3 regions of the Pedococcus bigeumensis genome follow, and region 3 is predicted to be linked to each of the others. Evidence: predicted binding sites of a transcription regulator. Region 3 holds the regulator's gene; each other region holds the start of a gene.
What was found. Region 3 encodes Rex, which represses fermentation and respiration genes when NADH is low (regulators of the CRP and FNR family bind a similar motif). Its sites were predicted from a motif close to CTTGTGAANNNNTTCACAAG; they were not measured.
Positions count from the first base shown of each region.

Region 1: ABD262_RS02805 (Cg1360 family ATP-synthase-associated protein) is a predicted target of Rex. The motif match lies at 6,742-6,761, and genes of this name have one in related genera.
Region 2: edd (phosphogluconate dehydratase) is a predicted target of Rex. The motif match lies at 3,897-3,916, and genes of this name have one in related genera.

Region 1 is NZ_BAAAQS010000001.1:568,273-577,646, forward strand. Features, by position in the region: gene ABD262_RS02770 (NAD(P)H-dependent oxidoreductase) at 1-671, opposite strand, end outside; gene ABD262_RS02775 (NADPH-dependent F420 reductase) at 819-1,496, shown strand; gene ABD262_RS02780 (SDR family oxidoreductase) at 1,507-2,361, shown strand; gene ABD262_RS02785 (L-threonylcarbamoyladenylate synthase) at 2,586-3,455, shown strand; gene ABD262_RS02790 (serine hydroxymethyltransferase) at 3,445-4,725, shown strand; gene ABD262_RS02795 (MraY family glycosyltransferase) at 4,754-5,869, shown strand; gene ABD262_RS02800 (GNAT family N-acetyltransferase) at 5,990-6,613, opposite strand; gene ABD262_RS02805 (Cg1360 family ATP-synthase-associated protein) at 6,833-7,285, shown strand; gene ABD262_RS02810 (AtpZ/AtpI family protein) at 7,301-7,558, shown strand; gene atpB (F0F1 ATP synthase subunit A) at 7,662-8,474, shown strand; gene atpE (ATP synthase F0 subunit C) at 8,598-8,804, shown strand; gene ABD262_RS02825 (F0F1 ATP synthase subunit B) at 8,874-9,374, shown strand, end outside.
Region 2 is NZ_BAAAQS010000003.1:1,012,986-1,022,359, reverse strand. Features, by position in the region: gene ABD262_RS15485 (LacI family DNA-binding transcriptional regulator) at 1-141, shown strand, start outside; gene ABD262_RS15480 (malonic semialdehyde reductase) at 196-840, shown strand; gene eda (bifunctional 4-hydroxy-2-oxoglutarate aldolase/2-dehydro-3-deoxy-phosphogluconate aldolase) at 1,210-1,914, opposite strand; gene edd (phosphogluconate dehydratase) at 1,911-3,836, opposite strand; gene pdxH (pyridoxamine 5'-phosphate oxidase) at 4,078-4,773, opposite strand; gene ABD262_RS15460 (hypothetical protein) at 4,885-5,286, shown strand; gene ABD262_RS15455 (oxygenase MpaB family protein) at 5,301-6,188, shown strand; gene ABD262_RS15450 (MFS transporter) at 6,222-7,496, opposite strand; gene ABD262_RS15445 (NYN domain-containing protein) at 7,556-8,443, shown strand; gene ABD262_RS15440 (pentapeptide repeat-containing protein) at 8,457-9,038, opposite strand; gene ABD262_RS15435 (citrate synthase 2) at 9,149-9,374, shown strand, end outside.
Region 3 is NZ_BAAAQS010000001.1:73,732-83,105, reverse strand. Features, by position in the region: gene ABD262_RS00400 (YceI family protein) at 1-310, shown strand, start outside; gene hemB (porphobilinogen synthase) at 559-1,554, opposite strand; gene ABD262_RS00390 (bifunctional uroporphyrinogen-III C-methyltransferase/uroporphyrinogen-III synthase) at 1,560-3,206, opposite strand; gene hemC (hydroxymethylbilane synthase) at 3,203-4,312, opposite strand; gene ABD262_RS00380 (glutamyl-tRNA reductase) at 4,309-5,619, opposite strand; gene ABD262_RS00375 (redox-sensing transcriptional repressor Rex) at 5,616-6,323, opposite strand; gene ABD262_RS00370 (glutaredoxin family protein) at 6,498-6,785, opposite strand; gene ABD262_RS00365 (HAD family hydrolase) at 6,874-7,680, shown strand; gene ABD262_RS00360 (sigma-70 family RNA polymerase sigma factor) at 7,861-8,634, shown strand; gene ABD262_RS00355 (hypothetical protein) at 8,821-9,374, shown strand, end outside.

The DNA of each region.
Region 1 (9,374 bases), 490 kb from region 3:
GCCTCGGAGTCGGTGGACGCGAGTGCAGCCAGCCGCTTCCCGAAGGCGTCGAGGTAGGCCGTGCGGGTGGCGTCGTCGGCCCAGCCGGCGCCCCAGGCGACGAAGGGGTCAAGAGCGTCCATGCCCGTGAAGCGGAACATCCCGTGGTGCACCGAGTGCAGCAGCACGTCGAGCTCGCCGTGGGCTCCGCCCTCGGAGTACGAGGACTCGGGGCCGCCGGTGGTCAGGGCGAGCATGGCCTGCTTGCCGCGCAACGGGCCGGTCTCGAACGTCAGCCCGTTGCCGTACACCCTGCCGAACACGAACACCCGGTCCACCCAGCCCTTGAGGATCGCCGGCAGGCCGAACCACCACAGCGGGGTGAGGAAGACCAGGAGGTCGGCCCGCTCGAGCCGCTCCACCTCGCGCAGCAGGTCCGGAGCGAGGGTGCCCCTGGACGCTGCGTGGGATTGCTCGCGCTGGACGTGCAGCCGGCGCGGGTCCGAGGGCGCCGTGAAGTCGCCCGGCCCGGCCACGGGGTTGAACCCGTCCGCGTAGAGGTCGCTGACCTCCACCGTCCAGCCCGCCCGAGTGAGCTCGTGCTCGGCCCGCTCGCGCAGCGCGGCGGCGAACGACGTCGGCTCCGGGTGGGCGTAGACGAGGAGGGCGGTGCGGGGGGAGGGGATGGTCATGGGCTCCATTGAAACAGACTGGTCTGTCTATCCGCCAGTCGCTTGCAGGTAGACAGGTCTGTCTGTTACGGTTCCCCCACCCGCTGATAGACAAGTCTGTCTGCCGGACGGTCCCCGTTCGTACTTCCAACGCAGGAGAGCAACAGCATGAAGATCGCAGTCCTCGGCACCGGCATGGTCGGCCAGGCCCTCGCAGCCCGCCTGTCCGGCCTCGGCCACGACGTCACCATCGGCACCCGCGACCCGCAGGCGACGTTGGCCCGCACCGAGCCCGACGGCATGGGCAACCCCCCGTTCTCGGCCTGGGCCGCAGACCACGCGGACGTGCACCTCGCCACGTTCGCCGCAGCCGCGGCACCTGCGGAGCTCGTCGTCAACGCGACCGGCGGCTTCGCGGCCTTCCCGGCCCTCGAGCAGGCGGGCGCTGACAACCTCGCCGGCAAGGTGCTCATCGACATCTCGAACCCGCTCGACTTCTCGAACGGCTTCCCTCCCACCCTGTTCGTCAAGGACACCGACTCGCTGGGGGAGCAGATCCAGCGCGCCTTCCCGCAGACCCGCGTCGTGAAGACCCTCAACACCCTCACCGCCAGCCTCATGGTCAACCCCAAGGAGCTCGGCGAGGAGTCCTCCGTCTTCGTGTCGGGCGACGACGCCGCGGCCAAGGCCACGGTCACCGAGCTGCTCCAGAGCTTCGGGCACAGCGACGTCATCGACCTCGGCGACATCAGCACCGCCCGTGGCACCGAGATGCTGCTTCCGGTGTGGCTGCGGCTCATGGGCACGCTGGGCACGGGGATGTTCAACTTCAAGATCGTCCGCTGACGTGGGCGCCATGACCGGCAAGACCGTGCTGGTCACCGGCGGGACCGGTGGGATCGGCCTGGCCACGGCCGCCGGTCTCGCCGGTCTCGGCGCCCGGGTCGGGATCGTGGGGCGCGACGAGGGCAGGGCCCGTGCCGCGGCCGAGCGGATCCGCACGGCCGGAGGTGACGTCGACGTCTTCACCGCCGATGTCTCGTCGCAGCGCGAGGTGCAGCGCCTCGCGGAGCAGGTCCTCGCCGCCTACCCACGCCTGGATGTGCTCGTGAACAACGTCGGCGGTTACTGGGCCACCCGGCACGCGACGGAGGACGGGCTGGAGCGCACCTTCGCGGTCAACCACCTCGCGCCGTTCCTGCTGACCCACCTCCTGCTGGACCGGCTCCGCTCGTCGGCGCCGGCCAGGGTGGTGACCGTCTCCTCGGGCGCCCAGGCCATGGGTCGCATCGACTTCGACGACCTCCAGGGCCAGCGCAGCTACAGCGGTCAGCGGGCCTACAACCAGTCCAAGCTGGCCAACGTGCTGTTCACCTACGAGCTGGCGCGCCGGCTCGAGGGGTCGGGCGTCACGGCGAACGTGCTGCACCCCGGAGTGGTGCGCACCGCCTTCGGCCAGGAGGACTCACGCGGCTGGATGCGGCTCATGCTGCCCGTCGTCCGCCCGTTCATGAAGACTCCCGAGCACGGTGCGGAGACCTCGATCTACCTGGCGTCCTCGCCCGAGGTGGAGGGCGTGTCGGGGCGGTACTTCGCCAACAGCAGGGCCAAGACCTCGTCCCGCGCCTCCTACGACACCGCCGCTGCCCAGCGGCTCTGGGACGTGTCCGCGGGCCTGGTGGGACTTGCGCCGGCCGAACAGGCGAGCTGACCGGGACCTGCCGCGACCTGACCGAGAGGGTGTCGAGAGCTCGCCGGGCACCTGGCGGCGTACGCGAGCGTGGGGTCACCGAGGTCCACCTGATGCCGCGGAGCGGCGACCCGGTCGGCGCCGCGGGCCTCGGCCAGCAGGTCGTGCCGCGTCGGGCCGAGCTCGGCTGAGCGAGCTCGAGGTCGGCCCCTCCCGGGCGACGACCCCGCAATAGGGTGGGGGCCATGAGCCCGGTCTACGACTGCAGCACCGAAGAGGGCCGCCGTGACGGCGTGGCGAAGGCGGTCGAGGCCGTCCGCGCGGGCGAGATCGTCGTCCTGCCGACCGACACCGTCTACGGCGTGGGCGCCGACGCGTTCTCCGCGGAAGCGGTCGCGTCCCTGCTGGCCGCCAAGGGCCGCGGACGCGAGATGCCCCCGCCCGTCCTGGTGCCCAGTGTGCGCACGGTCGACGGCCTCGCCACCGACGTGCCGCCCTGGGCGCGCGACCTGATCCGCGAGTTCTGGCCGGGACCGCTGACCCTGGTCTTCAAGGCGCAGTCGTCGCTGATGTGGGACCTGGGGGAGACCAACGGCACCGTCGCCCTGCGCATGCCGCAGGACGACATCGCCCTCGCGGTGCTGAGCGAGGTCGGGCCGATGGCGGTGACCAGCGCCAACCTCACCGGGCAGCCGGCCGCCACGACGGCGACGGATGCGGCCTCGCAGCTGGGGGCGGCGGTGTCGGTCTACCTCGATGGCGGCCCGACCACCAGCACCGAGGTGTCGACGATCATCGACTGCACGGGGGAGGAGTTCGTCGTGCTGCGGGCCGGGGCGGTCACCGAGGAGCAGCTCCGGGCCGCCCTCGAGCCGAAGGAGCCCGAGCCCACCGAGTCCGAGCCCACCGAGTCCGAGCCCACCGAGCCCGAGACCGATCCGGAGCCCGAACAGCCCGTGGCGGAGACCGCCGACGAGCCCACCGCAGTGCCCGACGAGGCGTCGGACACCCCCGAGACCGAACCGACCCAGGCAATAGAGTTGCCCGCGGATCCCGCCACCAGCAGCACCGACGACACCGACAGCACCCTCCCAGGAGACCCGCATGAGCGCTGACACCTTCTACGGCTCCGACTTCGGCGCCCTCGAGTCGTTCGACCCCGAGATCGCGGGGGTGCTCGTCTCCGAGCTCGACCGCATCCGGAGCGGACTCCAGCTCATCGCCTCGGAGAACATGTCCAGCCCCGAGGTGCTGACCGCCCTGGGCTCGACGTTGTCCAACAAGTACGCCGAGGGCTACCCGGGCCGTCGCTACTACGGCGGCTGCTCGGAGGTCGACAAGGCCGAGACGCTGGCGATCGAGCGGTGCAAGGCGCTCTTCGACGCCGACCACGCCAACGTCCAGCCGCACTCGGGCGCCAGCGCCAACCAGGCCGTCTACGGCGCGTTCATGCAGCCGGGCGAGACGATCCTGGCGATGGCCCTGCCGATGGGTGGCCACCTCACGCACGGCACCAAGGTCTCGTTCTCCGGCAAGTGGTTCAACGCCGTGCACTACGGCGTCGACAAGCAGACCGAGAACATCGACTACGCCGAGGTCGAGCGGCTCGCCAAGGAGCACCGCCCGAAGGTGATCCTCGCCGGAGGGTCGGCCATCCCGCGGCTCATCGACTTCGAGTTCTTCCGCAAGCTGGCCGACGAGGTCGGGGCGATCTTCTGGGTCGACGCCGCGCACTTCATCGGCCTCGTCGCCGGCAAGGCGATCCCCAGCCCGGTGCCCTACGCCGACGTCGTCACCTTCACGACGCACAAGGTGCTGCGTGGTCCCCGCTCCGGGGCGCTGGTCTGCAAGGAAGAGCACGCCGCCAAGCTCGACAAGGCGGTCTTCCCGATGATGCAGGGCGGCCCGCAGATGCACACCATCGCGGCCAAGGCGGTGAACTTCAAGGAGTGCGCCACCGCTGACTACCAGGCCTACGCAAAGCGCGTCGTCGAGAACGCCGCGGTGCTGGCAACCGCGTTGGGCGAGAAGGGCATTCGCCCCACCACCGGCGGCACCGACACCCACCTCTCGCTCCACGACCTCCAGGGCGTCGGCGTCACCGGCGCCGACGCCGAGGCGCGGTCCGACGCGGCCGGCATCGTCCTCAACAAGAACGCCATCCCCTTCGACCCGCAGAAGCCGAACATCGCCAGCGGCATCCGGGTGGGCACCCCCTGCGTCACCACCCAGGGCATGGGCACCGACGAGATGCGCGAGGTCGCCGAGCTCATCGCCACGGCGGTCATCCGCGGTGACGCCGACCCCGACCACGCCGTCTCCAAGGAGGTCCGCGCGGGGGTCACGGACCTCGTGACCCGCTTCCCGGCATACCCTCGGGGCTGAGTCCCCACCCACCCGAGAGGCGCCCTGAGTGCGCGAGTACCTCCTCGTCCTGATGGTCGCCGCGGTGATCACGTATGCCGCGACGCCGCTGATGCGTGCCGTCGCCGTGCGCACCGGCGCGTTCACCCCCGTCCGCGACCGCGACGTGCACTCGACACCGATCCCGCGGCTCGGGGGAGTGGCGATCTACCTCGGCTTCGCGGCGTCCATGATCGCGGCGAGCCACCTGCCCTTCCTGGGCCAGGTGTTCCGGCTGGGACCGGAGCTGCAGGGGGTGCTCGTCGGGGGCGGCATCGTCTGCCTGATCGGCGCGATCGACGACATCCGGGAGATGGACTGGCTGACCAAGATGGGCGGCCAGATGATCGCGGCCGGGATCATGGCGTTCAGCGGCGTGCTGCTCTACCAGCTGCCGATCGGCGGCGTGACCGTGCTGCCGCAGCCGATCATGGTGGGGCTCACCGTCTTCGCCGTGGTGCTGTTCACCAACGCGGTCAACTTCATCGACGGCCTCGACGGTCTCGCGGCGGGAGTCGTGGTGATCGCGGGCACGGCGTTCTTCATCTACAGCTACGGCATCTCGCGCACCTTCGACCCACCGAACGTCTTCTCGTCGGCGACCCTCATCTCGGCCGCGCTGATCGGCTGCTGCGTGGGGTTCCTGCCGCACAACTACCACCCGGCCAGGCTCTTCATGGGTGACTCCGGGGCCCTGCTGCTGGGCCTCCTGCTCGCCGCCGCGACGATCTCGACGACCGGCAACGTGACTCCCGCGCAGGTCAGCACCAACCCCGTCGCCGCGACCCTGCTCCCACTCGTCGTGCCGGCCGCGATCATCCTGCTCCCGCTGGTCGACATCCTGCTGGCGGTCGTCCGGCGCACGGCCCGCGGGGAGCGCCCCTGGCACCCCGACAAGCAGCACCTGCACCACCGGATGCTCCAGCTCGGCCACGGCCACCGGCGGGCCGTGCTGCTCCTGTGGCTGTGGGCGGCGGTCGCCGCCCTCGGCTCGGTGAGCTTCATCTTCGTCGACGACGCACGGGTCGCCGGGGCCGGTGTGCTGGCCGCCGTCGTGGTGATCGGCGTGCTCACCCTGTGGTTGCCGCGCTGGTCGATCCCGGGCCACCGGCCGCGCTCGCACTGAACCGGTCGCACTGAACCGGTCGCACTGAACCGGTCGCACTGAACCGGTCGCACTGAACCGGTCGCACTGAACCGGTCGCACTGAACCGGTCGCCCGGCGCCGGTCGCACCGCCGGCCGGCTCAGGCGTCGGGGAGGTCCAGCCGCGCCCGGAGACCGGCGCGCACGGCCGGCCACTCGTCGCGCAGCACGCTGAACACCACGGTGTCGCGGAAGCTGCCGTCGGCCCGGCGGGTGTGCCGGCGCAGGACGCCCTCGCGGGTCGCGCCGAGCTTGGCGATCGCGGCCTGTGAGCGCTCGTTGACCGCGTCGGTCTGGATCTTGACCCGCCCGAAGCCGCACTCGAAGGCGTGACCCAGCAGCAGCAGCTTGCACTCGGGGTTGACCTGGGTGCCCCACCAACGCGAGCCGTACATCGTCCAGCCGAGGTGGATCCGCTCGTTCCCGAGGTCGACGTCGCCGAGCGACGAGGTGCCCACGACGGTGCCTGCCTCGCCGAGGCCGCCCTCGCCGGTGAGGCGGACCGTGTATGCCGTCCGACCCCTCGCGCCGGCCGCGATGTTGTCCTCGGTGTCGGCCCGCGTGGCCGCGAGGTCCGCCGGGGGCGGACGCATGACGAAGCCCTGGGTGTAGACGCCCGGGTCGGTGTAGACCGCGTGCAGCCCCGGGGCGTCCTCCATCGTCATGACGTCGAGCCGGACGAACCGGCCCCTGAGGGGGGCGCCGGTCGGGGGAGTGGCTGGCATGGCCGAAGGCTACCGGGGCCCGGAGCCGCCCGAGCTCGGCTCGGGTGAGGCTCTGTCGGGACCCGGGTGGCAGCCTCCGGACCCCCGGGTGGCAGCCTCCGGACCCCCTGGTGGCAGCGTCCGGAGCGCTTGTGATACCTTTCACAAGCACCCCAAGGTGGGTGCAGACCACCCCTTTCGCCAGGCACCGCAGCCCCGACGAATCAGGCAGGCCAGACCGTGAGCACAACTCCGCACACCGACCGCGACCCGTTCGCGGTGATGCTGCGTGGAGCCTTCCTCCCCACCGTTGCGGTGGGTCCGGTCGCCGTGGTCGTCGCCGCCGTCGTGGGAGGCGGAAAGGCCGCCCTGGGTGCCGCGCTCGGCTTCGTGATCGCGCTGACCTTCTTCGCCCTCGGCCTGGTCGTCATGCGCAAGCTGGGGAGCGCCGCCGACCCGCTGCGCTTCCTCGCCAGCGCCCTGGCCGTCTTCATGGGCCAGATGATCTTCCTGCTCGTCGTGATCATCGCGCTGCAGGACGCGACCTGGCTCGACGGCACCGCGTTCGGCATCGCCGTCCTGGCCGTCGCCCTCGTGTGGCAGGTGTTCCAGGTGATCGCCTTCGTCCGCTCCCGCCGGCTCGTTTTCGACGCGCCGGACGATTCGGGGCAGGATGGGGGCTCGGCCACATGACCACAGGAGCTCACCGTGACCACACCGCCCTCGCGACCGTCGCCGGACCCTCGGCAGACGCCGTTGGAGAAGGCCGACTCGGGTCATCAGCGGCTCGACGAGGCCAGGATGTGGAACGTCGTGTCCTACCTCATCACCGGGCCGTCGATGTTCGGCGCGCTGGGCTGGGGACTCGACCACTGGCTGGGCACGACCTGGCTCGTCGCCGTGGGGATCGTGGGCGGGATGGTGCTGTCGCTGTACCTCGTGTGGTTCCGGTACGGTACGCAATGACTTCCGCAGGTCAGCTCCCCCCTCTGTATGCCGGGCCCCCGCCTCTCGGCGCTGCCCCCGTTGGCCCGTGGACTGTTCCGAACGCAAAGCTCGAGGAGAACCTGTGAGTCTGAACGTGCTGGGTGCCATCAGCCTGGCTGCCGAGGGCGGCGAAGGTGAGGGCTTCCACGCCCCCACGCCGGCCGAGTTCTACCAGCCGCTGATCGGTCACGGTGACTTCGCGATCACGCGCCCGATGGTCGTCCTGGCCATCTCCGTGGCCCTGATCTCCTGGTTCCTCGTCGCCACCACCAAACGTGCCGCGGTCGTCCCCGGCAAGGGTCAGTGGGTCACCGAGAACGCCTACAACTTCGTGCGCAACGGCGTGGCCCGCGACATCATCGGCAGCCACGACTTCCTCAAGTTCGTGCCCCTGCTCTTCAGCATGTTCATGCTGATCCTGGTCAACAACCTGTTCGGCATCATCCCGCCGATCCAGTACCCGACGATGAGCCGCATCGGCTTCCCGATCGCGTTGACCCTCTTGGTGTTCGTGATCTACCACGCAGTCGGCATCCGGAAGAACGGCGCCTGGGGACACATCAAGCACATGATCCCGCCGGGCCTGCCCAAGGGCATCTACGTGCTGATCATCCCGCTCGAGCTGCTGACCTACTTCGTCACCCGGCCGCTCACGCTCGCGCTGCGACTCTTCGGCAACATGTTCGCCGGACACATGCTCCTGCTGCTGTTCATCACCGGTGGCGAGTACATGCTGATCCACGGCGGGCTGGGCCTGAAGGTCGCCGGTGTCGGCTCCTTCGGCATGGCCTTCGTGCTGACCGCCTTCGAGGGGCTGATCGAGTTCCTGCAGGCCTACATCTTCACGCTGCTCGCAGCGACCTACATCGCCGGCTCGCTCGCCGACGAGCACTGAGACGTCCGGGCCGACCGCACGTCGGCCCGGTGCAGGACCGCCCGACCCACAACTGAATACGCCACACGAACTCCCGCTCGGCGAGGTGCCGACGGACCTGATAACCGAAAGAGGACCTCTGACATGACTGGCAACATCGCCATCCTCGGCTACGGCCTGTCTGCGATCGGCCCCGGTGTGGGCATCGGCCTGATCTTCGCCGCCTACATCAACGGTGTCGCCCGCCAGCCCGAGGCGCGCGGCGTCCTCCAGGGCATCGCCATCCTGGGCTTCGCCCTCGCCGAGGCGCTGGCCATCTTCGGTCTGGTGCTCGCGTTCGTCTTCAAGTAAGCCGAACCACCCAGCCCAACGCCCCCTGGCACCACAGCACTAGGAGAACCCGTGCAGCACTTCACCGGCATCACGCAGGTGGTTGTCGCGGCCGCCGCCGAGGACAAGACCGGCGAGCGCCTGCCGATCCTGCCCCTCTGGGGTGAGCTGATCTTCGGCGTCATCGCCTTCGCGATCCTCTACTGGGTCGTGGCCACGAAGGTCGTGCCCAACCTCGAGAAGGCGTACGCCGAGCGGACCGCCGCGATCGAGGGCGGAATGCAGCAGGCCGAGGAGGCCCAGCAGCAGGCCCAGGCGGCCCTGGAGCAGTACCAGGCCCAGCTGACCGAGGCCCGTGCCGAGGCAGCCCGGATCCGCGAGGAGGCTCGCGAGCAGGGTGCGGCCATCGTCGTGGAGATGCGCGGCCACGCGCAGGCCGAGGCGGCGCGGATCACCGAGGCGGCGCACAAGCAGATCGAGGCCGAGCGCCAGCAGGCAGTCGTCTCGCTCCGCTCGGAGGTGGGTCGTCTGTCGACCGACCTGGCCAGCCGCATCGTGGGTGAGTCGCTGCACGAGGAGACTCGTCAGAAG
Region 2 (9,374 bases), on a different contig from region 3:
GGCCGGACGCGCGACGTGCAGCCCCAGATCCTCCCCACCCGGGTGGTGCTGAGGGGGTCGTGCGGCTGTCCCTGGGACGGTCCGGAGCACTTCGCGGCACCCGCCCCCGCCGTCGCCGTCGGTGGGTCGGCGGGCGGCTGACCTGCTGCTCCGTGGTTGAGGAATGCAACCATGAAGTTGATTGTTCAATCACTCATGACCCAGACCCACGACTCCCTGACCGTGCTCGAGGCCCAGTTCGCCGCTGACCACCTCGAGCTCTCCCCCGAGGCCCAGGACCTGCTGTTCCGCGACGCCCGCACCGCCAACGCGTTCACCGACGAGCCGGTGTCCGAGGAGCAGGTGCGCGCCATCTACGACCTGGTCAAGTGGGCCCCGACGTCGATGAACAACCAGCCGCTGCGGATCGTGCTCGTGCGCACTCCCGAGGCCCGCGGCCGCCTCGTCGAGCAGATGGGCGGCAACAACAAGGCCAAGACCTCCACCGCCCCCCTGGTGGCCGTCCTCGCCGCCGACACCGACTTCCACGACGAGCTCGGCAAGGTCTTCCCGCACTTCGAGGGCGCCCGCGACCTCTTCGCAGGCAACGACGAGATGCGTGAGGGCTCCGCGATGCTCAACGCGACCCTCCAGGTCGCCTACTTCATCCTCGGCGTCCGTGCCGCCGGCCTCGCGGCCGGCCCGATGACCGGGTTCGACGCCGACGGCGTGGACCGCGAGTTCTTCCCCGACGGCGCGCACCGCACCATCGCCGTGGTCAACATCGGTCGTCCCGCCGAGGGCGCCTGGATGGACCGGCTGCCCCGCTTGGACTACGACGAGGTCGTCACCTCGGTCTGACCCCCGGGTCGGAGAAAAGAAAGTTGTTGCACGGGGCGACCTTCCCGAATTAGCGTCGAGCTACACGGAAGGGAGGTGGTCCAAGAAGTGATTTCAATTTGGACGCGTGAGGTGACTGCGCGCTAGCGCACCTCGACTGCTCGAGGTCCGCCATCCGGCGCAATCCCAAGCAGTTCACCGCAGCCCGTGGGCCGCGCAGGTCGTCCCCTGCGCACGCCGAGCCGCTCGAAGGCGGCCCGGCAGGGCCCACGGGCTGTTCCATGCCCGCCACCTGTTGCCGGCAGGCCCGCACCGACCCGGCGCTGGGCCGTCCGGTGCCCACCGGGTGGCAACACGTCGCCCCTCACGCGACGTGTTGCCACCCTGCTCTCAGTGGCGGAGCGCCGCCGCCTCGGCCGCCAGGGCCTCGATGCGCGCCCAGTCGCCCCGGGCCACCGCGTCCTTCGGGGTGAGCCACGAGCCCCCGACGCAGCCGACGTTGGGCAGGGCGAGCCAGGCGGCCGCCGTCTCGGGCGTGATGCCTCCGGTCGGGCAGAACCGCAGCTGCGGGCACGGACCGGAGACCGCCGACAGGTAGGGACGACCGCCGCTGGCCTCGGCCGGGAAGAACTTCATCGCCTCCAGCCCCGCCTCGGCCAGGGTCAGCATCTCGGTCAGCGTGCCGGCCCCGGCGAGCAGGGGGAGCGCGCTGGCCAGCGCCGCCTCGAGCAACCTCGGCGGCGAGCCCGGCGTGACCAGGAACTGCGCGCCGGCGTCCTCGACCTGTCGGACCTGCTCCGGCGTCACCACTGTGCCGGCGCCGACGACCATGCCCTCGACCTGCGAGGCCACCGCCTCGATCGCGCCGAGCCCCGCCGCGCTGCGCAGCGTGATCTCGATGACCGGTATGCCGCCGCGCACCAGCGCACGGGCCAGCGGCACCGCCTGCTCGACCGTGTCGACCACGACGACCGGGATGACCGGCGCCAGGGCGAGGACGTCGGCGCCGTCGCGCAGGAGCGGCCGGCTCCCCGCGGGGTCGCCGGGCGTCAGGTCCCCCGGGGACTCGGTGGTGTGAAGGCTGCTGGTCGTCATCGGGTCTCCTCGTGGCTCAGGAACGGTGCGGCGTCGGCCTTCTCCCACAGCCTTCCGAGGCTGCCGAAGACGTGGGCCCCTTCGTCGGCCCGGCCGACTGCGCCGCGCATGGCGGCGAACAGCTCACGGCCGGTGCCGATGCCTTCCTCGCTGACCCGCGGGGAGGGCACCCGGGCGGCGAACTCCTCGTCGTCCACCAGCACGTCGAGGCGCCCGGTCAACGAGTCGACCCGCACCACGTCGCCGTCCTGGAGCTTCGAGATCGGCCCGGCGTGCACCGACTCGGGGGTCACGTGGATGGCTGCCGGGATCGCGCCCGACGCCCCACTCATGCGGCCGTCGGTCACCAGCGCCACGGCATACCCCCGCTTCTGGAGCACGCCGAGCGACGGGGTGAGGGCGTGCAGCTCGGGCATGCCGTTGGCGGACGGGCCCTGCTCGCGGATGACCACGACGACGTCGCGGTCGAGCTCGCGGCGTGAGAACGCCTGGAGGAAGCCCACCTGGTCGGTGAAGACGCGGGCGGGCGCCTCGACGACCCGGTGCTCCGGCGCCACGGCCGACACCTTGATGACCGCGTGGCCCAGGGTGCCACCCAGGACCCGCAGACCACCGTCGACGCTGAACGGGTCGTCGGCCGCGCGCAACACGGCCGGGTCGCCGGACTCCGTTGCCACGTCGACGAACTCGAGCCGACCGTCGACCAGCACGGGCCGCTGGGTGTAGCGCCGCAGGCCCGGCCCTGCGAGGGTCAGGACGTCCTCGTGCAGGAGTCCGTGGTCGATCAGGGTGCGCACGAGGAAGGCCGTGCCACCGGCCGCGTCGAAGTGGTTCACGTCGGCCGGGCCGTTGGGGTAGATCCGGGCGACGGAGGGGATCGCGGTCGACAGGTCGTCGAAGTCCTCCCACGTCAGGTCGATACCTGCGGCGGCAGCCATCGAGATGAGGTGCATCGTGTGGTTGGTCGAGCCGCCGGTGGCGAGCAGCGCGACGACGCCGTTGACGACCGCCTTCTCGTCGACGACCTGGCCGATGCCGTAGGGCGTGTCGGAGGCGGCGATCTCGGCGACCCGCGCGGTGGTCGCCGCGGTCAGCGCGTCGCGCAGCGGGTCGTCGGGGTGGACGAACGCCGCGCCCGGCAGGTGCAGCCCCATGACGTCCATCAGCATCTGGTTGGAGTTGGCGGTGCCGTAGAAGGTGCACGTGCCCGGCGAGTGGTAGGACGCCACCTCGCTCTCGAGCAGCTCCTCGCGCCCGACCTCACCGGCGGCGAAGGCCTTGCGGGTCTCGGCCTTCTCGGCGTTCGAGCGACCCGACGCCATCGGCCCGGCCGGCACGAGGGCGGTCGGCAGGTGGCCGAAGGCCAGCGCCCCCGCGACCAGCCCCGGCACGATCTTGTCGCAGACGCCCAGCATCAGGACCCCGTCGAACACGTCGTGGCTGAGCGCGATCGCCGCCGACATCGCGATGACGTCGCGGCTGAACAGGCTGAGCTCCATGCCGGCGCGTCCCTGGGTGATGCCGTCGCACATCGCCGGCACCCCGCCGGCCACGCGGGCGACCGCGCCGACCTCGCGCGCGGTCTGCTTCATCGCGGCGGGGTAGTGCTCGAACGGCGCGTGCGCCGAGAGCATGTCGTTGTAGGAGGTGATGATGCCGAGGCTGACGCCGGTGTCGGCGGCCATCACCGTGCGGTCGCTGCCACCGCACGCGGCGACGGCGTGGGCGAGGTTGGAGCAGCCGAGGTCGGTCCGCGCCGGGCGCAGGCTCAGCTCGGAGGCCGCGCGCGAGATCCGCTGCAGGTATGCCGTGCGGCTGGCCCGGCTGCGGTCGGTCACCCGGGCGGTGACGTCGGCCACGACGGGGTGGAGGGCAGGGTGCTGAGGGGTCGGTGGAACGGCGGTGGGGTCGGTGGGCGCCATGAGGCTCCTCGGATTCGGCGGTCGGGACGGGGACCGCGCGAACGGCGACACTGACGCGCGCGTGTGATTCCGTTCACAAGTCTGGGGCCACGGTGGCCGCCCGCTGCCGTCCGTTCCGGGATACGGACGGGTAGGAACGGCCTGTCGGCGGCGGCCGGCTCCCGCTCACCCACTCACACCCCGTCGTTCGGAGGATCCACCCGGTGATGGCGCGGTGGATCCTCCGAACAAGTGGCTTGGGTCAGGGCTGGCGGCGGCTCAGGGCCCAAGCGTCAGCGTCGTCGAGCGAGCCCGCGGCGACCCGGCTGAACACCAGCCGGTCGTGCAACCGGTTGCGACGACCGCCCCAGAACTCGACCTCGTCGCAGACCACCCGGTAGCCGCCCCAGAAGTCGGGGACCGGCACGTCGGTGGGGTCCCCGTGGTCGGGGAACTGCGCGGCATACCTCGCGTAGGCGTCCTCGAGGCCCTGCCGTCCGTCGATGGGCTGGGACTGACGCGAGGCCCATGCGGAGATCCGCGACGCCCACGGACGCGAGCCGAAGTAGCCGGCGACCTCGTCGCGGGAGAGCTGCTCCGCCACGCCCCGGAACCGGATCGCCCGGTACATCGCCGGCCAGGTGAGCGCCGCGGCGATGCCCCCGGTGGCGGCGATCTCGACGCCCTTGGCCGACTCGGTGCCGGTGACGAAGCCCGGGCCCCGCTCGTCGAAGAACCGCATCAGCACGGTGCGCACGTTGGGCCGACCCGCGGCGTCGACGGTGGCGACCGAGAGGGCGTAGGGCTCGGGGACGTCGGCGTGCACCTGCGCGCGCGCGACGGCGTCGTCGACCCAGGCCCGCGCCTGCTGCCACGGGGTGGGCGCGAGCTCGGCCTCGGAGATGCCTTCGCCGACGTAGTCGCGGCGGAGCGGGTCGGGGAGAGACAGGTCACTCATGGTCGAAGACTAGGCGGCCACCGTTTCTGATCTCCTGCTTCGCCCGAACGTTTCCGATCTCCTGCTTCGCCCGGAAGTTAGGGTGGGAGCCGGACCAGTCAGGGAGGCAGCATGCCCAGCAAAGGCAAGGCAGTCGGCAACCTCGTGAAGTGGGGCGTCAAGTACGGCCCCCACGTCGTGGTGCTGGCACAGCAGGCCAAGGAACCGGCAATGAAGGCCGCCCAGACCGCCCTCGACCGGCAGAAGGCTCGCCGTCGGGCGATCGAGCACGCGGCGACGGTGCGCGAGGGGAGCGTGCTCAAGACGTTCGACCCGCGCGCCGACCACAGCGAGCCGGTGTGGGTGGTGTTCTCCGGCGACGACCCCATCGCCGCCCACCCCACCTCCACGACGCCGATCGCCGAGCTGATCGCCAACAGCGACCTGGCCACGCGGGTGCGACCCGCCGACGTCCCGACGCCTGCGGCCCGGCTCAAGGAGCTTCCCCGGCGCCGGGCCAGGCGCTCCCAGTGACCCTGCTCACGCCGATGGCCGACAGCGCCCGCCGCCAGCTCGCGTCGGCCCTGCGGTCCCGCGTCGCCGGCTCCGACGCCCAGGCCAAGGCCGAACGCATCTGGGGCGCCGAGGGCCCGCGCTGGTTCACCCCGGACGACCCGATCTGGCGGGTCCATGCCGACGCCGCGATGTTCCCGGGCGGCATCCGGGCGCTCCTCCTCCAGTCGCTGCACCCGCTCGCGATGGCCGGGGTCGCGGGGCACTCGGGCTACAAGGGCGACCCGTGGGGCCGGCTCCAGCGCACCAGTGAGTTCCTCGCCACCACGACCTTCGGCACGATCGACCACGCACAGGAGCAGATCGGACGCGTCCGCTCGATCCACGAGCGCGTGCGCGGCAAGGCCGCCGACGGGCGCCCTTACTCCGCGAGCGACCCCCACCTCCTGGCCTGGGTGCACGCGACCGAGGCCGACAGCTTCCTGACGGCCTACCAGCGCTACGCGGTGGCACCGCTGAGCGACGCCGAGGCCGACCGCTACGTCGAGCAGGGCGGCATCGTCGCGAGCGCCCTCGGGGTGGTCGACCCGCCCACCACCGTCGCCGCGCTGCGCGCCACGATCGAGGGCTACCGCCCCGAGCTCGAGTCGACCGCCGCGGCGCGCGACGCCGCGCGGTTCCTGCTCGTCCACCCACCGCTGCCGCTGGCGGCCAAGCCGGGGTATGCCGCGCTGGCAGCGGGTGCCGTGGCGATGCTCCCGCGCTGGGCCCGTCAGCCGCTGCGGCTGCCCTGGCTTCCGCTCACGGAGCGGCTCGTCGGTCGTCCGCTCGGCGCCGTGGCCACCTCGATGGTCCGGTGGGCGATGGCCGACGCGACCGACGAGCGGCGCCGGGCTGCCGAGCGTCGCGGCAGCTCCGTCTGACCACAGCAGCGCAGCACCCGTCGTGCTGCGCCGCTAGGGCGTGGGGTGGCGGGAGTCGTAGCGCAGGAACCCCGGTTGCAGCCGGGCCAGGACGAGGATTGCGAGGACGCAGGCGAACCCACCCACGACGGCCGTGCGCGCTTCGCCGATGCCGTTGGACAGGAAGCCGCCGGTCATCTCCCCGAGCCGGGGCCCGCCCGCCACGACGACGATGAACACGCCCTGCAGCCGGCCGCGGAGGTGGTCGGGGGTGGCCGACTGGAGGATGGTGGTGCGGAAGACCGCGCTGACCGAGTCGGACGCACCGGCGACCGCCATGGCGACGAGCCCGAGCCACAGGGCGGCTCCACGTGACATGACGCCACCGGCGGCGAGCATCGCTCCCCCGAAACCCGCGATCGCGAACCCCCAGCCCACGATGGACACCAGGATCGCCAACCCCTGCCGTCGCACGTGGCCGAGCTGGCCGGAGAAGAACATCGCGACGATCCCGCCGACAGCAGCCGCGGCCGACAGTGCGCCGACCGTCTTGGCCCCTCCCCCGAAGATCACCGCGCCGGCAGCGGGGAAGAGCACCCGCGGCTGGGCCAGCAACATGGCGCAGATGTCGGCCACGAAGGTCATCCGCACGTTGGGCCGCGTCGTGAGGAACGCGAACCCGTCGAGCACCGACCGCAGCCCGGGACGCGTGGGGGCGGCACCCTCCTCGGGCTCGGGCGGCAGCGACGGCAGCGTGGCCAGCCCCCACAGCGCGGCGGTCGTGATGAGCGCGTCGGCGGTGTAGGCGGCCTTGAACCCGCCCCAGTCGACGAGCACCCCCGCCAGTAGTGGGCCGACGGTCATCGAGGCATTCATCGCGAAGACCGACAAGGCGTTCGCCGCGGGCAGCAGCTCGCGCTCGAGGATCCGCGGGTAGATCGAGGACCGCGCCGGCGACGACACCGCGAAGGCGCCGTTCCACAACGCCACCAACGTGTAGAGCACCCAGACGTGCGTGTTGCCGACCCAGGCCTGCAGGGCGCACAGGATGCTCGACACGAACGCGACGGCCTGCGCGATGAGCCCGACCTTGCGCCGGTCGAAGTGGTCCACCAGCGTGCCGCCGTAGAGACCCATGAACACCAGCGGCACGAGCGCGCACATCCCCACGATGCCGACCGCCGCCGTCGAGCGCGTGATCTCGTAGACCTGCAACCCGATGGCGACCACCGCCATCTGCGAGCCGACGTTCGAGAGGGTGAACCCCACGTACAGCCGCCGGTACGGTGCGTTGTCCCGCAACGGGGTCAGGTCGAGGAGCAACGGCACGAAGCGACTGTATGCCGCGGCGCGCAGGCCGCGCCGCCGGGTGCCGTAGCGTCGGGGTCATGGACCCCCGCGCCCGGATCGCCCTGCTCATCGACGCCGACAACTCCTCCGCCTCGAAGATCGACCTGATCCTCAACGAGCTCAGCGCCTACGGCGAGACCAGCATCCGCCGGGCCTACGGCAACTGGACCAAGGCCGGGCTGCGGCCGTGGGCCGAGGTCCTGCACCCGCGGGCGATCCGGCCGGTGCAGCAGTTCGACTACAGCCGCGGCAAGAACGCCAGCGACATGGCGATGGTCGTCGACGCGATGGCGCTGCTCTACAACGACCACCCCGACGCGTTCGGGATCGTCTCCTCGGACGCCGACTTCACCCCGCTGGTCATGCACCTGCGCGAGCGGGGCGCCGCGGTCTACGGGTTCGGCGAGCGCAAGACGCCCGAGCCGTTCCGGTCGGCCTGCACGAAGTTCCTCTTCCTGGACCAGCTCGCTGACCCCGACGAGGTGCGGCTGGACGAGGCCGGCCCGCAGGCCGAGGCCGTGTCCGCCATGGCCGAGTCCGGCGAGGCCCCGTCGGGCAGCCCAGCCGCGCGGGGCAAGGCCACCAAGACCGCGAAGAAGGCCGCGACCAAGGCCGCCGCCAAGGCTGCACCCAGGGCGGAGCCGAAGTCGGAGCCCAGCCCGGCCCGCCGGACCACGGCCGAGCTGCGACAGGACAACGGCCTCGTGCGGCTGCTGCGCAACGCCGTCTCCCGCGCAGCGGACGACGACGGCTGGGCCAGCGTCGGCGCGGTCGGCAACAGCATCTCGAACCAGTCCTCGTTCGACTCGCGCAACCACGGCTACGCGTCGCTGAGCAAGCTGCTCAAGGCGACCGAGCTGTTCGAGGTGCGCACGGTCGGCAACACCATGTCGGTGCGCGACAAGCGCCAGGCCCGCAAGGCCTAGTCAGGCACTCAGCTCAGTCGGCGACCTTGAGCCCGAGCTCGGCGGCCAGCGCGGGGCCGAGGTCGATGAGCTGCAGCGCCGACACCGTCGCCCCGCGCAGCCCCGCGACACCGCGCGGGCCGGCGAGGTCGGCACCGGTCAGGTCGACGTCCTTGAAGGTGCCCTTGGTGAAGTCGGGCGACACCAGGCGGCACCCCTCGAACGACACCCTGGTGAGCCTGGCCTCGCCGAAGTCGGCCTCGACGAGCTGGCAGTCGACGAACTCGACGTCGAGCAGGGTTGCGCCACGGAGGTTGAGGAACTCGACCTTGCAGCCCTCGAAGCTCACCCGGGCCAGCTCCGACCCGTAGAGCGCCACCGCGCCCATCCGCGCACCCTGGACGAGGCAGTCGGCCCACGACGACTCGGCGAGGTCGAGGCCTGCCCCGTGCACGGCATACAGGCTGGTCTCGGAGAACCTCGCGCGAGGGGCCCGCAGCTCGCTCAGGTCGCACCGCTGGAAGGTGCACTCGAGGAACCGCGCCCCGCCCGCCGAGGCGCCACTGAGGTCGGCGGTGAAGACCTCTCCGTCGTAGTCCGTCTCGGCCGTGAGCATCGGCCCATAGTGACCCATCGGGCGGACAGTGCAGAATGAACCCGCCAGTAGGTATGCGGGCGCCCCACCGGGCGACCCGCACCAACACCCCCCATGCCGAGAGGACACCGATGTCCGACAGCGACTTCAAGCCGGGCCTCGAGGGCGTCATCGCCTTCGAGTCAGAGATCGCCGAACCCGACAAGGAAGGCGGTGCGCTGCGCTACCGCGGCGTCGACCTCAAGGACCTCGTCGGCAAGGTCAGCTTCGGGCAGGTCTGGGGGCTCCTGGTCGACAACGGGTTCGACCCCGGCCTCCCGCCGGCCGAGCCGTTCCCACTGCCCGTGCACACCGGCG
Region 3 (9,374 bases):
GCGGTCCGCGGACTTCTTCGACGCCGAGACCAACCCCACCATGAGCTTCACCTCAACCGAGGTCACCGCCGACTCCCTGACCGGCGACCTGACCATCAAGGGCGTCACCAAGCCGGTGACCTTCGACCTGGAGTTCACCGGCCTGGCGACCGACCCGTGGGGCAACGAGAAGGCCGGCTTCGAGGCCACCGCCGACATCAACCGCAAGGACTGGGACCTCGGCTGGAACGTCGCCCTCGAGGGTGGCGGCGTGCTCGTGTCCGAGAAGGTCAAGCTCAACCTGGACATCCAGCTCACCAAGGCTGCCTGACCCAGCACCACAGACTGACGGAGGGCCGGTTCGGGGGAACCGGCCCTTCGTCATGCCTCCACCTGTTGCTCACAGGTGGTCACCAGGGGCCCAGATCCGGCGGCCCGTGACCACCAGGACGCAACAAGTCCCACCGCTCCCGCACTTGGTGCGCTGGGATCGTCACCAGGGGCCCAGATCGGGCGGCCCGTGACCACCAGGACGCACCACGTGCGGGCAGGGGTATGCCGCGGGCGCGAGCACCCGGGTCAGGGGCGCAGGAGTCGGGCTGCCTCGACGGCGTAGTAGGTCAGGATGATCTGCGCACCGGCGCGACGGATGTTGAGCAGCGACTCCAGCACCGCCCGCTCCCGGTCGATCCAGCCGTTGGCCGCAGCGGCCTCGATCATCGAGTACTCCCCCGAGATCTGGTAGGCCGCCACCGGCACCGTCGAGACCGCAGCGGCGGCGGCGACGATGTCGAGGTGGGGCATGGCGGGCTTGACCATGACGATGTCGGCACCCTCGGCGATGTCGAGCTCGAGCTCGCGCAGCGCCTCGGTCGCGTTCGCCGGGTCCTGCTGGTAGGTCGCCCGGTCGCCCTCGAGCGAGGACTGCACCGCCTCGCGGAACGGGCCGTAGAGACCCGAGGTGTACTTCGCGGCATACGCGAGGATCACCGTGTCGGTGAAGCCCTCGGCGTCGAGGGCGTCGCGCACGTGGGCGACCTGGCCGTCCATCATCCCGGAGAGCCCGAGCACGTGGGCCCCGGCGCGGGCCTGGGCGAGGCCCATCGCGGCATACCGTTCGAGGGTCGCGTCGTTGTCCACCCGCCCGGAGGCGTCGAGGACGCCGCAGTGGCCGTGGTCGGTGAACTCGTCGAGGCACAGGTCGGCCATCACGACCAGCCGGTCACCGACGGCGTCGGCGACGGCGCGCAGGGCGACGTTGAGGATGCCGTCGGGGTCGTCGGCCCCGGAGCCCAGCGCGTCCTTGGCGACGGGCACCCCGAACAGCATGATCCCGCCGATCCCCGCGTCGGCTGCCTCGCGGGCAGCCGCCACCAAGGACTCGAGAGTGTGCTGGACGACCCCCGGCATGGCCGAGATGGCCTGCGGCGCGTCGATGCCCTCGCGCACGAAGACCGGGAGCACCAGCTCGGCGGGGTCGAGCCGGGTCTCGGCGACGAGCCGGCGCAGGGCCACCGACTGGCGCAGCCGGCGCGGCCGGATCGCCGGCCCCGCCGGCTGCGTGTGGTCAGCCATCCGGGCTACTTGGCCCGACGCCGCGACGCGGACTTCTTGGCGCTGGGGCGCACGACCGGCTCGCCGGCCTCCGCCGCAGCCGCCGCGAGGCCCAGGCCGTAGTCGGCGAGCGCGTCGACCAGGGAGTCGGACGACGCCTCCGGGGCGAGCACGTCGACCCGCAGCCCGTGCTCCTCGGCGGTCTTGGCCGTGGCCGGGCCGATGCACGCGATCACCGTCGACGGGTGCGGCTTGCCGGCGATGCCGACCAGGTTGCGCACCGTCGAGGACGACGTGAACACGGCCGCGTCGAACTGCCCGCCCTTGATGGCCTCGCGGATGTGGGCGGCCGGCGGCGCGGCGCGCACGGTGCGGTATGCCGTGACGTCGTCCACCTCCCAGCCCATCTCCTGGAGACCGGCGACGAGGGTGTCGGTGGCGATGTCGGCCCGCGGCAGGAAGACCCGGTTGATGGGGTCGAGCACCTCGTCGAACGGCGGCCAGTCCTCGAGCAGGCCGTTCGCCGACATCTCACCGGACGGCACGAGGTCGGGCACGATGCCCCACTCGCGCAGGGCGGCAGCCGTGACCCCGCCGACGGCGGCGATCTTCAGGCCGGCGAACGCACGCGCGTCGAGACCGAACTCCTCGAACTTCTCGCGCACCGCCTTCACGGCGTTGACCGAGGTGAACCCGATCCACTCGTAGCGACCGGTGACCAGCCCCTTGACGGCGCGCTCCATCTGCTGGGGCGTGCGCGGCGGCTCGACCGAGATCGTCGGGACGACCTCCGCGGTCGCGCCGAAGGACTCGAGCCGGGCGATGGTCGAGCCGGACTGCTCCTTGGTGCGGGGCACCAGGACGTTCCAGCCGAACAGCGGCTTGGTCTCGAACCACGAGAGGTTCTCGCGCAGGGCCACGGTCGAGCCGATCACGGCCAGGGCCGGGAACTCCAGGGTCTTCATGACCTTGGCGAACTCGCCCAGCGTGGTGACCCGGGTGGACTGGCGGATCGTGGTGCCGCGCTCGGTCAGGGCGACCGGGCTGTCCGCGGGACGACCCGCAGCCAGGAGCTTCCCGAGTGCGGTGGCGAGGTCCTCGGGCTGACCGAGGAGGACGACCGTGACCGACTCGGCCACCGAGGCGGCCCAGTCGACGTGCCGGTCGTTCGCCGCGATGACGTGCACGGCGGGCGAGCTGCTCGACGTCAGCGGGATGCCGGCATACGCGGGCACCGCCGAGACGGCGCTGACGCCGGGGACGATGTCGAACCCGATACCGGCCTTCTGGCAGGCGAGGGCTTCCTCGGCGAGGCCGTTGAAGGTGCCGGGGTCACCATCCATGAGCCGGACGACGAGGCCGCCCGAGACGGACTTGGCGGCCTTGACGACCAGCTTGGCCCGCATCGCGTGGGTCAGCGGCTGACCGTGGTCGCCGTGGCCGGCGTCGATGATCTCGACACCCTCCCGGCAGTAGCGCGTGACGACGTCCTCCCGGGCGACCTGGTCGATGACGACCACGTCGGCGGCGGCGAGGAACTCCAGCGAGCGCACCGTCATGAGTCCGGAGTCGCCGGGGCCGGCGCCGACGAAGGCGACGCGTCCCGGGACCCGGCTCTGGCGAGCGGGCGAGCTGGGGGTAGAGGTGGTGGTGGTCGAGCGCGTGGGGCTCACAGTGCACGCTCCGTGCTGTCGTGTTCGGGTTTGCGGTCGGTGCTGCTGTCGGGGCCGGCGAGCGGATCGGGTCCGGTCGCCCCGGGTGGGTCTGGGGGCGGCGCCCCGGGGTGGCTTGCCGGGCCGTCACCGCTCGAGGTCTGCGGGGCGGGTGGGGCCGGTGGTCGCTCCTCGGGTCCGCGCAGCAGGTCGCCGCCGTCCTCGAGCAGGACCGCCGCGAGCCGCCGGCCCAGGGCCTCGCCGTCGCCGGCGCTGCCGACGAGCGAGCGACGCAGGTCGAACGAGCCGTCGACCGCGCCGACGAAGGCGCGCAGCGACAGCTCGAGGCCGTCCTCGCCCTCGACGACCTCGGCGAGCGCCCCCACCGGTGCGGAGCAGCCGGCTTCGAGCGCGGCGAGGACGGCACGTTCGGCGGTGACGCAGGTGCGGGTGTCAGGGTCGTCGAGGACCTCGAGCGCAGCCAGCGTCGCGGAGTCGTCGGCACGGCACTCGACCGCCAGCGCACCCTGCCCGGGGGCGGGCAGCATCTGCAGCGGGTCGATCGCCTCGGCGACCTCGTCGAGCCGGCCCAGCCGGGCGAGGCCGGCGCGGGCCAGCACGACACCGTCGAGGGCGCCGTCCTTGACGAGCGCGATGCGGGTGTCGACGTTGCCGCGGATGTCCTTGACGGACAGCCCGAGGCCGAGGGCCGCGAGCTGGGCGACCCGGCGCGGCGAACCGGTGCCGACGACAGCCCCCTCGCCGAGCTCACCCAGCGTGCGCCCGCCGGACGACACGAGCACGTCCCGCGGGTCCTCCCGGACCGGGACGGCAGCGATCACGAGCCCGGGCTCGGGCGTGGTGGGCAGGTCCTTGAGGGAGTGCACGGCGAAGTCGACCTCACCCTCGAGCAGCGCCCGGCGCAGGGCCGCCGCAAACACCCCGGTGCCGCCGAGGGAGGCCAGCGACGCGGTGGAGGTGTCTCCCTCGGTGACGATCTCGACGAGCTCGACGGAGTGGCCCCGCGCGCGCAGCAGGTCGGCCACCCAGGTGGACTGCGTGGTCGCGAGCGCACTGCGCCGGGTGCCCAGGCGCAGGGTCAACGCGGCGGTGGGGGGCGTGCTCACGGCATACCTCCCCGCTGGGGCGGCGGGACGGACGCGGTGGCGGCCTCGCCGGGGCGCAGGTCGAACAGCTCACGCAGCGCCTCGGCGTAGTCGGCGCCCTGACCCCCCACGGCCCGCTCCTTCACCCTGACGGTCGGGGTGTGCAGGAGCTTCTCGACGATGCGGTGCACCGCGAGCTGCACCTCGGCGCGAGCCACCTCGTCGAGGTCGGGCAGCCGCTGGTCGAGGCGGGTCAGCTCGCCCGCGACGACGTCGGCGGCGTGGGAGCGCAGCGCGGCGACGGTCGGCGCGACGCTCTCCGCGGCGCGCGAGGTCAGGTATGCCGCGACCTCACCGATGACCAGGTCGGCCACCTCGCTCACCTGCGGCGGGGTCTGCCCACCGGACAGCTCCTCCCCCAGCGCGGCCAGCCCGGCGAGGGTCACCCCGCTCAGCGAGGCGACCTCGGGGGCCACGTCGTGGGGCAGGGCGAGGTCGATGTAGGCCTGCGGGCGACCGCCCCGGGCCACCTGCGCGTCGCCTGCGGTCGCGAGGTCGACCACCACGCCGGTGGAGCCGGTGCAGGAGATCACCACGTCGGCCACCGCGAGGGCGGCGGAGAGGTCGTCGAGGGGTCGCGCGGTGGCGCCCGTGCGCTCGGCCAGTCGCACCGCCTTCGCGAACGTGCGGTTGACGATGGAGAGCCCGGCGGCGCCCCGCCGCGCCACCGTGGTCGCGGCCAGCGAGCTCATGCCCCCGGCGCCGACGACGAGCACCTGGAGGCCGGCCAGCGGGCCCAGCTCGCGCTCGGCCCGGGCCAGCCCCGCCTCGACGAGCGAGACGCTGACGGCGTCGATCCCGGTCTCGGTGTGGGCTCGCTTGCCGACCCGCAGCGCCTGCTGGAAGAGGGTGTTGAGGGCCGGTCCGGCGTGGCCGGCCTTCTGCGACTCGCGCAGCGCCGTGCGCATCTGGCCGAGGATCTGGGCCTCGCCCACCGCCATCGAGTCGAGCCCGCAGGCGACCGTGAAGGCGTGCGCGATGGCGCGGTCCTCGTAGTGGACGTAGAGGTGCTCGCGCAGCTCGTCACGGCTGACCCCGGTGACCTCGGTGAGCGCGTCGGCGATGTCGGTGACGGCACCGTGGAAGGTCGCCGACTCGGCGTAGACCTCGGTGCGGTTGCAGGTGGACACCACGATCGCCTCGGTGAGGTTCTCGCGCCCGGTCAGGCTCGCGGACAGGGTCCGGCGGCCCGCGGCGTCGAGGGTCATGGCCTCGAGGAGGGGCAGCGGTGCGGTGTGGTGGGACAGGCCCAGGATCACGAGGCTCATCGGCCCACCACGTCGTCGACGGGCTCGAGCGAGACGCGGTCGAGCGCACCCCCGGCGGCGAGCGCCTTGCGCTGCTCGTGGAAGGCGAGGATCTGGAGCTCGGTGGACAGGTCGACCTTGCGCACGTCGACGTCGTCGGGCACGACCAGCACGCACGGCGCGAAGTTGAGGATCGAGCGGACGCCGGCGGCGACGAGCTGGTCGCAGACGCCCTGCGCGGACGCTGCCGGCGTGGCGATGACGCCGATGGCCAGGCCCTGCTCGGCGACGAGCTCGTCGAGCACGGTCATCGGCTGCACGGTGATGCCGGCGATCTCCTGGCCGAGCAGCCCGGCGTCCTGGTCGAGCAGGGCCACCACCCGGAACCCGCGCGTCGCGAACCCGCTGTAGGCCGCCAGCGCGTGGCCGAGGTTGCCCATCCCGACGATGGCGACCGGCCAGTCCTGGGTGAGGCCGAGCTCCCGGGAGATCTGGTAGGCGAGGTGGTCGACCTCGTAGCCGACACCACGCACGCCGTAGGAGCCGAGGTGCGAGAGGTCCTTGCGCAGCTTGGCGCTGCGGACGCCTGCGGCGGAGGCCAGCTCCTCGGAGGACACCGACGTGATCCCGCGTTCCGCCAAGCCGGTCAGGGCGCGGAGGTACTCCGGTAGCCGTGCCACCGTGGCGTCGGGAATACCCCGACGGGCGCTCGGGTCGGCAGACACAGTCTTTTCCGGCTCCTTCTCATCACTGGCAGTCCGCGCCTGGCTGGGGCGGACGGGAGCCTCTGCAGATTACGCTTTTGTGAACCGATGCACAAAGTCACAAGCGACCGCCCCGTCGGGGGCGTGAGCCGCGTCACTTCGTGCTCGATCCGCCGGTCGCCCCGACCGCTCCGCTCAGCGCGCGAGGGCGGACCTGAGCCGCGTTTCGTCGACCCGCCAGTAGTCGTGCTGCCGCCCGTCGACGAAGGTCACCGGGATCTGCTCCCAGTACTGCTCCTTGAGTGCGGGGTCGTCCTCGATCGACCGCTCCACCCAGCCCACCCCCAGGTCGGCGGCCACCCGGCCGATGACCTCGCGGGCCGTGTCGCACAGGTGGCAGCCGGGCTTGCTCACCAGCGTGATGCGCACCTCGGCGGGCGCCGGGCCCTCAGGGGGCTCGGCGGGGGGGGCGGTTCCGGACACCCCCCGAGCGTATGCCGCGCGGCCGCCACGGCGGGCGCGGCCCGGCCCCGGGGCCGGTGACCTCGCCCACCGCCCTAGGCTGGCTGCCATGAGCGAGCGGCCGAGCGAGCTGGACCAGGCGCTCCTGACCCCGGCCGACCCCACTGCCGCCGCGTTCTTCGACGTCGACAACACCGTCCTGCGGGGCGCCAGCATCTGGCTGCTCGCGCTCGGGCTCTGGCGCCGCGGCTTCTTCACCGTTCGCGACGTCAGCGCGATGGCATGGAAGCAGCTGCGCTACGCCGCCCTCGGGGAGAGCCTCGACCACGTCGCGAAGATCCGCGAGCAGGCGCTCGGCTTCATCGCGGGCCACTCGGTGGCCGAGATCGGCGCCATCGGCGAGGAGATCTTCGACGAGGCGATGCAGGACAAGATCTGGCCCGGGACGCAGGCCCTGACGCGCATGCACCTCGACGAGGGCCAGGAGGTCTGGCTCGTCACCGCGACGCCGGTGGAGGTCGCCCGGGTGATCGCCGACCGGCTCGGGCTCACCGGGGCGCTCGGCACCGTGGCCGAGTCCGTCGACGGCATCTACACCGGGCGCCTCGCCGGGGAGCCGCTGCACGGTGCGGCGAAGGCCACCGCGATCGAGGCGCTCGCCGCTGAGCGCGGCTTCGACCTCAGGCGGTGCTCGGCCTACTCGGACTCGGCCAACGACATCCCGATGCTCTCCCTCGTCGGGCACCCGTGCGCGATCAACCCCGACGGCGCGTTGCGGGACCACGCCCGGGCGCACGGCTGGACCATCCGTGACTACCGGACCGGGCGGCGCGCCGCCAAGTTCGGGGTCCAGGCCGTCGGGGCCACCGCCCTCGCCGGCGCCCTGGCCGCCGCGGCCCGGCGCCGCTCCCGCTAGCGACGACCGCGGCATACCCCTGTTTGCGTCCGGATGCGGACGTTGGCCTGTGTCCCGCCGCCCTGGGTGACGGGTGTGGCGCAGGTCTCCTGACAATCCGCCCGATATCGGGGAAACTGTCCCGGTCAGGAGGCCCCCATCCGGATCCGAGCACGTCGCAGCGCCGCGAGCCGACTCGCGGTGCTCCGTCCTGCCCGCAGCGCTCCGGTCTGGGCAACGAGCACCCCGGCGATCGGTCACGCAGCCGGCGACCACGGGATGGGTCCGGCGACCGCGGACTTCCTCGCCGGCCTCCGGGCCATGCTCACCATCGCGGGTGACGCCGGCACGCTGTCGGGAGGCGGGTCCAGCCACGGGGGCAGCGCAGCCAGTGCGGGGTTCGGTCCGGGCGAGGCACCCCAGGACTTCGAGCGCATCTCGGCGCTGGTCGAGCTCGCGCAGCGCGGTGACAGCGAGGCGTTCGGCCTGCTCTACGAGCGCTACGTCGACGTGGTCTACCGCTACGTCTACGTGCGAGTGGGTGGCCGGCAGCTCGCCGAGGACATCACCTCCGAGACCTTCCTGCGCGCCCTGCGCCGGATGGACTCCTTCTCCTGGCAGGGCCGGGACATCGCGGCCTGGTTCATCACCATCGCCCGCAACCTGATCACCGACAACGCCAAGTCGGCGCGCTTCCGCATGGAGGTCTCGACCGCCGACATGCTCGACGCCGACCCCCGGGTGGAGGCTGCGCCCGACCACGAGGTGCTCGACCGGCTGCGCGACGAGCGACTCCTCGAGGCCGTGAAGGGCCTCAAGCCCGAGCAGGCCGAGTGCGTGGTGCTGCGCTTCCTCCAGGGGCTCACCCTCGCCGAGACGGCCAAGGTGCTCGGCAAGTCGGAGGGAGCGGTCAAGCAGCTCCAGCTCCGCGCCGTGCGGGCCCTGCACAGGGAGCTCGCCGATGTCGACATCTGAGGCGGTCGAGGTGCGTGCGGTTCTCGCCGGCTCGGGCCCGGCTTGCGGCGGGTTTCGCTACGTCTCGGCGCGTAACTTCCGGGGGAGTCGCTCGTTCTCAGCGCGAGAGACCGTCATCGACACGGCCGCGTGGATCACCTCGATCCCCGCACGGGTCGCAGCAGGGCTGGGGAGGGAGGTGTCGGCATGCCAGTGCTGAACCGCGCGGCAGACCGTTTCCAGCGCGCCCTCGAAGGCGAGCGCGTCACCGACCAAGGCCTGGCCGAGCTCGTCGAGACCAGCCGCCACCTCGTGGGGCTGACCTCTGCCGTCCCTGCTGCCGACGCGGCGTTCGTGGCCACCCTGCGCGACCGGCTGATGGCCGAGGCGGCCCGGATGCCGGCGCCGAGCCCCGGCGCCGCCAAGGCGGCCGCTGCCCGCCGTGCCGCGTCGCGCACCACCCCCGTCGTCGTCGTGGTCGGCCGCGGGCTGCCCAGACTGCTGGCCGGCGCCGCCGCGTCCGTGCTCCTGGTCGGGGGAGTCGTCGGCGTCGCCTCCCGCACCGCCGTTCCCGGCCAGGCGCTCTACCCCGTGAAGGGCTGGCTCGACGGGGTCGCCGTCCGCCTCGCTGACAACGACCTCGAGCGCGGCCAGACCTACCTGTCGCAGGCGCAGGGCCACGTCTCGGACGCCCGCACCCTGTCCGAGGGCAGCCGGCAGGTCACCGACGTCGACACGGCCCTGACGGCCGCGGCCGACTC